3 regions of the Rhizobium sp. AN73 genome follow, and region 3 is predicted to be linked to each of the others. Evidence: predicted binding sites of a transcription regulator. Region 3 holds the regulator's gene; each other region holds the start of a gene.

Region 1 (2,267 bases), 800 kb from region 3:
GAAGGACGGTCCGTCCGCCGGCGTTGCCATGGCCACCGCCATCGTCTCGATCATGACCGGTATTCCGGTCTCGAAGGATGTGGCGATGACGGGTGAAATCACCCTGCGTGGTCGCGTGCTGCCGATTGGCGGCCTGAAGGAAAAGCTGCTTGCCGCGCTTCGCGGCGGCATCAAGAAGGTGCTGATCCCGGAAGAAAACGCCAAGGACCTGGCGGATATTCCTGATAATGTGAAGAACGAGATGGAGATCATCCCGGTTTCGCGCATGGGTGAAGTCATCAGGCACGCGCTGCTTCGCATGCCCGAGCCCATCGAGTGGGACGGCAGCATCGAAACACCCGTTATCGCCACGGTCGATGGCGTTGACGAGGGCGGTCAGACGATCGCGCATTGATTGCCGCATCGTTGCGAAAGCCAGAATCGGTTTTCGCAACAGCAATGCATAGATTCAATGTGTTAGGTGCCGAAAGGCACTCCGCATCGCCGAAGCTTGCACAACTGGTGCGAAATTGGCACGTTTAACGGAAAGGCCGGCAGAAATGTCGGCCTTTTTTGTGAAAAACCCCGCAGACCCCTTGTTTTTCAGGCGATTCCAGCGCTTTTGAGTTGCTGCGCGCGGATACAGACGTATTCTGCGCCGGCTTAATTTGAGTCGTTTCAAACCATTGAAAGGGGTGGAAACATGAACAAGAACGAGCTCGTCTCTGCTGTTGCCGAAAAGGCTGGTCTCACGAAGGCAGATGCTGCTTCCGCTGTTGATGCCGTATTCGAAACCGTACAGAACGAACTGAAGAGCGGTGGCGACATCCGTCTCGCTGGCTTCGGCAGCTTCTCCGTTAGCCGTCGTGAAGCCTCCAAGGGTCGTAACCCTTCCACGGGTGCTGAAGTCGATATCCCGGCTCGCAACGTACCGAAGTTTTCCGCAGGCAAGGGCCTGAAGGACGCCGTCAACTCGTAAGGTTTCCGGAAAGCCGTGACGTCCGGCGGCGGGCGGGCGGCTTTTCAGGTTCACGAGGAAACATGTTTTGACGCCCTGACGCCATCATGCCGGCACGAAAACCGGGCGGCTTTTCGAAAAAGCATTTTTCGGATAGCCCAGTTTTTCAACCCGGCAAGATGTACTTGAAAGTAGGGGAACGCGCCTGTGTAGCCCCCATCCGGTCACACGGCGTTCCGATACGCGGAATGTGCGCACAAACAGGAAAGCCCGGCCTTTATGGCCGGGCTTTTTGATTCTCCCGACAGGAAATGTCATGCCGCTGTCACGTCCTTGACGCAGAAGCCATGGGGTACTTTTTTGGATCCAAGGGGGATTTATAATGGCGTTCCGATTTTCTCACATGGCTTTGACTGCTGCTCTGCTTACGTCCGCTGCCTTTCCAGCCGCCGCCGAGCCGGTTTTCAATCGCATCGCATCGTTCCCGGTTGTAAAGAACCTGCCCGCGGACAAGGACGCGAAGTCCGTCACGTCAGCTGAAATCGTAACCGCCAGCGAAGATGGCAAGACGCTGATCTATTCGGACAGCCCGCTTGGCGGCATTGGCTTCATTGACATCACGGACGCAAAGGCCCCCAAGGCCGGTGGCGCATTGCTGCTCGAAGGTGAGCCGACCTCGGTTGCCGTTGCCGGCGCCAAGGTTCTGGCAGGCGTCAACACCTCCGAAAACCGGGCCAAGCCATCCGGCAAGCTGGTAACGGTCGACATCGCCACCAAGAAGATCGAGGCGAGCTGCGATCTCGGCGGCCAGCCCGATTCCGTCGCAGTTTCCCCGGACAAGACCTTCGCCGCCATTGCGATCGAAAACGAGCGCGATGAAGAGGTGAACGAGGGCGCCCTGCCGCAGATGCCCGCCGGCTATCTGGTGACGGTCGGTCTGAAGAACGGCGTTGCCGACTGCGCGACGCTGAAGAAGATCGACGTGACCGGCCTTGCCGAAATCTCCCCGGAAGATCCGGAGCCTGAATTCGTCTCGATCAACGCCAACGGCGAGATCGCGCTCACCCTGCAGGAAAACAACCATATCGTCATCATCGACGGCAAGACCGGCACGGTGAAGACGCATTTCTCCGCCGGCACGGTCGATCTGGAAGGCGTCGACACGAAGACCGACGGCCAGCTCAAGTTCGCCGACAAGCAGGAAGGCCGCAAGCGCGAGCCGGATGCCGTGAAGTGGCTGGACAATGACCGCATCGTCATCGCCAATGAGGGTGACTGGCAGGGTGGTTCGCGCGGCTTCACCATCTTCGACAAGACTGGCAAGCTTCTT
Region 2 (2,267 bases), 250 kb from region 3:
ATCCTGCTTCTCGACGAACCAACCGCTTCGCTGGACGCCGTCAACCGGCGTGTGGTCGTCGACATGATCGTCGAGAAAAAAGCGAAGGGCACCGCACTGCTCGGCATTTTCCATGACGAGGAAGTGCGGGAAGCCGTGGCCGACCGCATTCTGGACGTTTCGAAATTTTCACCCCGGAAGGCAGCGGCATGAGTGTCAAGGTCGGTCTCGAACCCGTCATCCACGAAACCGCCCGCGTCACCAATTCCTCAATCGGCCGCTATACCGAAATTTCGGAGCGCTGCCGCATCGAGGAAGTCGAGATGGGCGATTATTCATACGTCATGCAGGACGGTGCGATCTGGTGCGCCAGCATCGGCAAATTTGTCAACATCGCAGCCTCTGTCCGCATCAATGCGACCAATCATCCGATGTCGCGCGCCACCTTGCACCATTTCACCTATCGCGCCCGCAGCTACTGGGACGATGCCGAGGATGAAACGGACTTCTTCGCCGCCCGCCGCGCCAAGCGTGTGGTGATCGGCCACGATGTGTGGATCGGCCATGGCGCAACCATCCTGCCCGGCGTGACGGTTGGAAACGGCGCTGTGATCGGGGCCGGCGCGGTCGTCTCGAAAGACGTCGCGCCCTATACCATCGTCGGCGGCGTTCCTGCTCGGCTGATCCGGGAACGTTTTCCGGCGGAACTCGGCCAGCGCATGGACGATCTCAAATGGTGGGACTGGGACCATGCAACGTTGCGCGTTGCGCTGGATGATTTCCGGACCCTTGCCGCCGAGGATTTCGTGGCGAAATACGCCGGGTAAAATCGACCCCGCACCGAAGAAATTGCAGATCCCGGGGCCATGCTCCGGGGTCCGCATAACTGTGTTTGTGAGGCACCGGGCGAGTTTCAACCCATTGGCTTGATTGCCAGAAGGTTTGTCGGCGAACACAGGGATCCTACGTCTGTGAGTTCTGTAATATTTTCTTCATCAAACTGACATCGGTACTTCACGGACCACTGCTAGGTCGAACCCCATCAGAAGAAGATTGGACGGGGAAATGAGCTTTCACCTGAAGCAAGTCACGCGCCGTTTTGGCAACCACACTGCGGTCGATTCCGTGAATGTGGAAATTCCGCAAGGCCAGATGGTTGGCGTGATCGGACGTTCTGGCGCGGGAAAATCGACGCTGCTGCGTATGATCAATCGCCTCGTCGATCCTTCCTCGGGCTCCATCCATTTCAACGACACGGAAGTCTCGTCGCTGAAGGGTGCCGCCCTGCGCAACTGGCAGCGCGACTGCGCCATGATCTTCCAGCAGTTCAATCTGGTGCCGCGCCTCGACGTGCTCACCAATGTCATGCTCGGCCGCCTGAACCACCGTTCGACGGCGCTCAGCCTCTTCAACATCTTTACCAATGACGAGCGCCTGATGGCGATTGCCGCCCTCGAGCGGCTCGGCATCGAGCATGTGGCCATGCAGGCGGCGGGCACGCTTTCCGGCGGCCAGCAGCAGCGCGTCGCCATCGCCCGGGCGTTGATGCAGTCTCCGAAGATGGTTCTGGCCGACGAGCCTATCGCCTCCCTCGACCCGCTGAACGCCAAGATCGTGATGGACGCCCTGCGCGACATCAACGAGCGTGAAGGCATCACCGTCATCACCAATCTACACACGCTGGATACGGCGCGCAATTATTGCGAGCGCATCATCGGCATGTCGCATGGCCGCGTCGTTTTCGACGGAACGCCCGCCGAACTGACGGCCGCAGCCGTGACGGAGATTTACGGCACGGATTCGCACGGTGCCGGCATCGACGAGACCATGACCTCGACCAGCATAAACATTCCCGGAGCGCAGCTTTCCGCGCGTCCGGTACAGCAATCTGCCGGTCCCGAACCGCTCGCTCTGGCCGGGCTCTGAGGAACCGCTCAGCATCGTTTGCGCCCGCGTCAAGGGCCGATACTTCACAACAAACTCCGGCTCGCCGGGAAACAGGAGAAAGTCCATGTTGAAGAAAATCCTTCTTTCGGCAGTCGCCCTTGGCGTTCTGGCCGGTTCCGCCATGGCTCAGGACGTCAAGGTCCTGCGTATCGGTCTCGACGGTTCCGAAAACGAAGCCGACCAGATCCGCAACACGAAGTGCGTTGCCGATGGCCTGAAGGCCGCGACCGGCGTTTCCGAAGTTCAGGTTTTCCCGTCGCCGGACTATAACGGCGTCATCCAGGGTCTGCTCGGCGGCACCATCGACATCGCCTCCATGGGCGCTTCCTCCTACGCCAAGA
Region 3 (2,267 bases):
GAAGCGGCATGAACTGGACAGACGAACGAGTCGAAAAACTCAAGAAATTATGGTCCGAGGGCCTTAGCGCCAGCCAGATTGCAGCGCAGCTGGGCGGCGTCAGCCGTAATGCCGTGATCGGCAAGGTCCATCGTCTTAACCTGCCGGGACGCGTCAAGGCTGGCGGTCCGGTCACTTCGGCGCGCACCGCGCCAAAGCGCACCGCTGCACCGGCCCCACGCGCAACGACTTTCGCAGGCCGCGTCAACGCAGCACCTGCGCGGATTCTCACCCGCTCGAACACGGCAACGGCGCTGCACGAGGAGATCGATATCGAGACCGCACAGGTTCTCGATTACGTTCCTTCCAAAAACGTGGTCTCGCCGATTTCCCGTCGCCTGACGCTGACGGAACTGACGGAGCGCACCTGCAAGTGGCCGGTTGGCGATCCGCTGAAGGATGACTTCCATTTCTGCGGTTGTGAAGCGCTGGAATCTTCGCCCTATTGTAAGTTCCATGCGAAACTCGCCTACCAGCCGGTGAGCGAGCGCCGCAAGGCTTGAGTGTTGCGGCACGCATTCAGCACTCAAAAACTACGGGCCTTCGGGCCCGTTTTTTTATGACTTAAAAACCCCGACGCCGTTTCCGGTTTCGGGATTAGTCTGCGGACAGATGTGCCGAAACCACCCTCCGTCACGGGCAGGCCTGAGCCGACAATCCGGATTTCAACGCACCGCCGATCCTCCGGGCAAACTGGAGGATGATGTCGAGTTATGGAAAAGGTCATAATTAAAAAAGCCCGACACCGTTTCCGGTCTCGGGCTTTTCGATTTATTGGGTGTGATGTTGGCCTTAGCGAAACCGTCGAGTTCGGCTTGGCTCAGGCTTCCATCGAATATCCGGCGCCGCGCACGGTGCGGATGACATCCTGCATATGCGAGAAATTCAAAGCCTTGCGCAGACGTCCGACATGAACGTCGACAGTACGCTCATCGACGTAAATATCGTGACCCCAGACGCCATCCAGCAATTGCGACCGGGAGAACACCCGGCCCGGCGACGTCATCAGGAATTCCAGCAAGCGGAATTCCGTCGGGCCGAGGCGCACTTCGCGGCTTTTGCGATGGACGCGATGGGTCTCGCGATCCAATTCGATATCGCCGCATTTCAGCACCGAAGAGAGAACCTCGGGACGGGCCCGGCGCAACATGGCCTTGACCCGGGCCATGAGTTCCGGCGTGGAAAACGGCTTGACGACATAATCGTCAGCCCCGGTGGCGAGACCGCGAACACGCTCGCTCTCTTCGCCACGCGCCGTCAGCATGATGATGGGCAGGCGTTCTGTTTCCGGCCGCATTCTCAGGCGCCGGCACAGTTCGATACCGGAAACGCCCGGCAACATCCAATCCAGGATGAGAAGGTCCGGAATACGCTCCTGCAGCCTGATTTCCGCCTCGTCGCCACGGGGTATCGTGTCGACGTCGTATCCCTCAGCCTCGAGATTGTAACGAAGCAGGACGCTCAACGCTTCCTCGTCTTCCACAACTGCAATCTTGGGCACCATATGCTGAACTCCGCAAGCTTCTGCTTGTCTGTTACTCGGTCACCGAACCGAGTGTGTTGGAACTGTCGTCCTTCGGACGCTCGCCCTCCGGCTGGCTGCCGGTGGTCATGTAATAAATCGTTTCAGCGATGTTCGTGGCATGATCGCCGATACGCTCGATGTTCTTGGCGCAGAACAGAAGATGCGTGCAGGTGGTGATGTTGCGCGGATCTTCCATCATGTAGGTCAGAAGCTCACGGAAGAGCGACGTGTACATGGCGTCGATTTCCTCGTCGCGCTCGCGGATGGCATTGGCCTTCTCGGCGGAACGTGTGGAATAGACGTCAAGCACTTCCTTCAACTGCACCAGCGCCAGTTCGGACAGATGTTCGATGCCGCGGGCGAGCTTGCGCGGCACGCCGGTTCCGGCAACCGCGATAACGCGCTTGGCCGTGTTCTTGCCGAGATCGCCGACGCGCTCGAGATCGGCGGCGATACGCAGGGTACCGATGATCTCGCGAAGATCGGCCGCCACCGGCTGACGTCTGGCGATGGTGACGATGGCCTTGTCGCCGATTTCGCGCTCGGAATAGTCGAGGATCGCGTCGTCGGAAATGACCTTCTGCGCAAGTGCTGCATCGGAATTGACGAGTGCCCGCACGGCTTCACCGCACATCTGCTCGGCAAGACCGCCCATTTCGGCGATGCGGCGCGTCAGAAACTTCAACTCGTCGTCGTAGGCGGA

The links. Region 3 encodes PhoB, which activates phosphate uptake and scavenging genes when phosphate is short. Its sites were predicted from a motif close to TGTCATNNANCTGTCAT; they were not measured.
Region 1: RBH10_RS16635 (esterase-like activity of phytase family protein) is a predicted target of PhoB. The motif match lies at 1,250-1,266, and genes of this name have one in related genera.
Region 2: phnC (phosphonate ABC transporter ATP-binding protein) is a predicted target of PhoB. The motif match lies at 970-986, and genes of this name have one in related genera.

What each region holds. Positions count from the first base shown of each region.
Region 1 covers NZ_JARWME010000002.1:1,356,756-1,359,022, reverse strand. The annotation lists gene lon (endopeptidase La) at 1-394, shown strand, start outside; gene hupB (DNA-binding protein HupB) at 683-958, shown strand; gene RBH10_RS16635 (esterase-like activity of phytase family protein) at 1,320-2,267, shown strand, end outside.
Region 2 covers NZ_JARWME010000002.1:2,405,139-2,407,405, forward strand. The annotation lists gene phnL (phosphonate C-P lyase system protein PhnL) at 1-192, shown strand, start outside; gene RBH10_RS21805 (DapH/DapD/GlmU-related protein) at 189-806, shown strand; gene phnC (phosphonate ABC transporter ATP-binding protein) at 1,045-1,905, shown strand; gene phnD (phosphonate ABC transporter substrate-binding protein) at 1,991-2,267, shown strand, end outside.
Region 3 covers NZ_JARWME010000002.1:2,159,525-2,161,791, forward strand. The annotation lists gene RBH10_RS20575 (GcrA family cell cycle regulator) at 9-542, shown strand; gene phoB (phosphate regulon transcriptional regulator PhoB) at 860-1,543, opposite strand; gene phoU (phosphate signaling complex protein PhoU) at 1,575-2,267, opposite strand, start outside.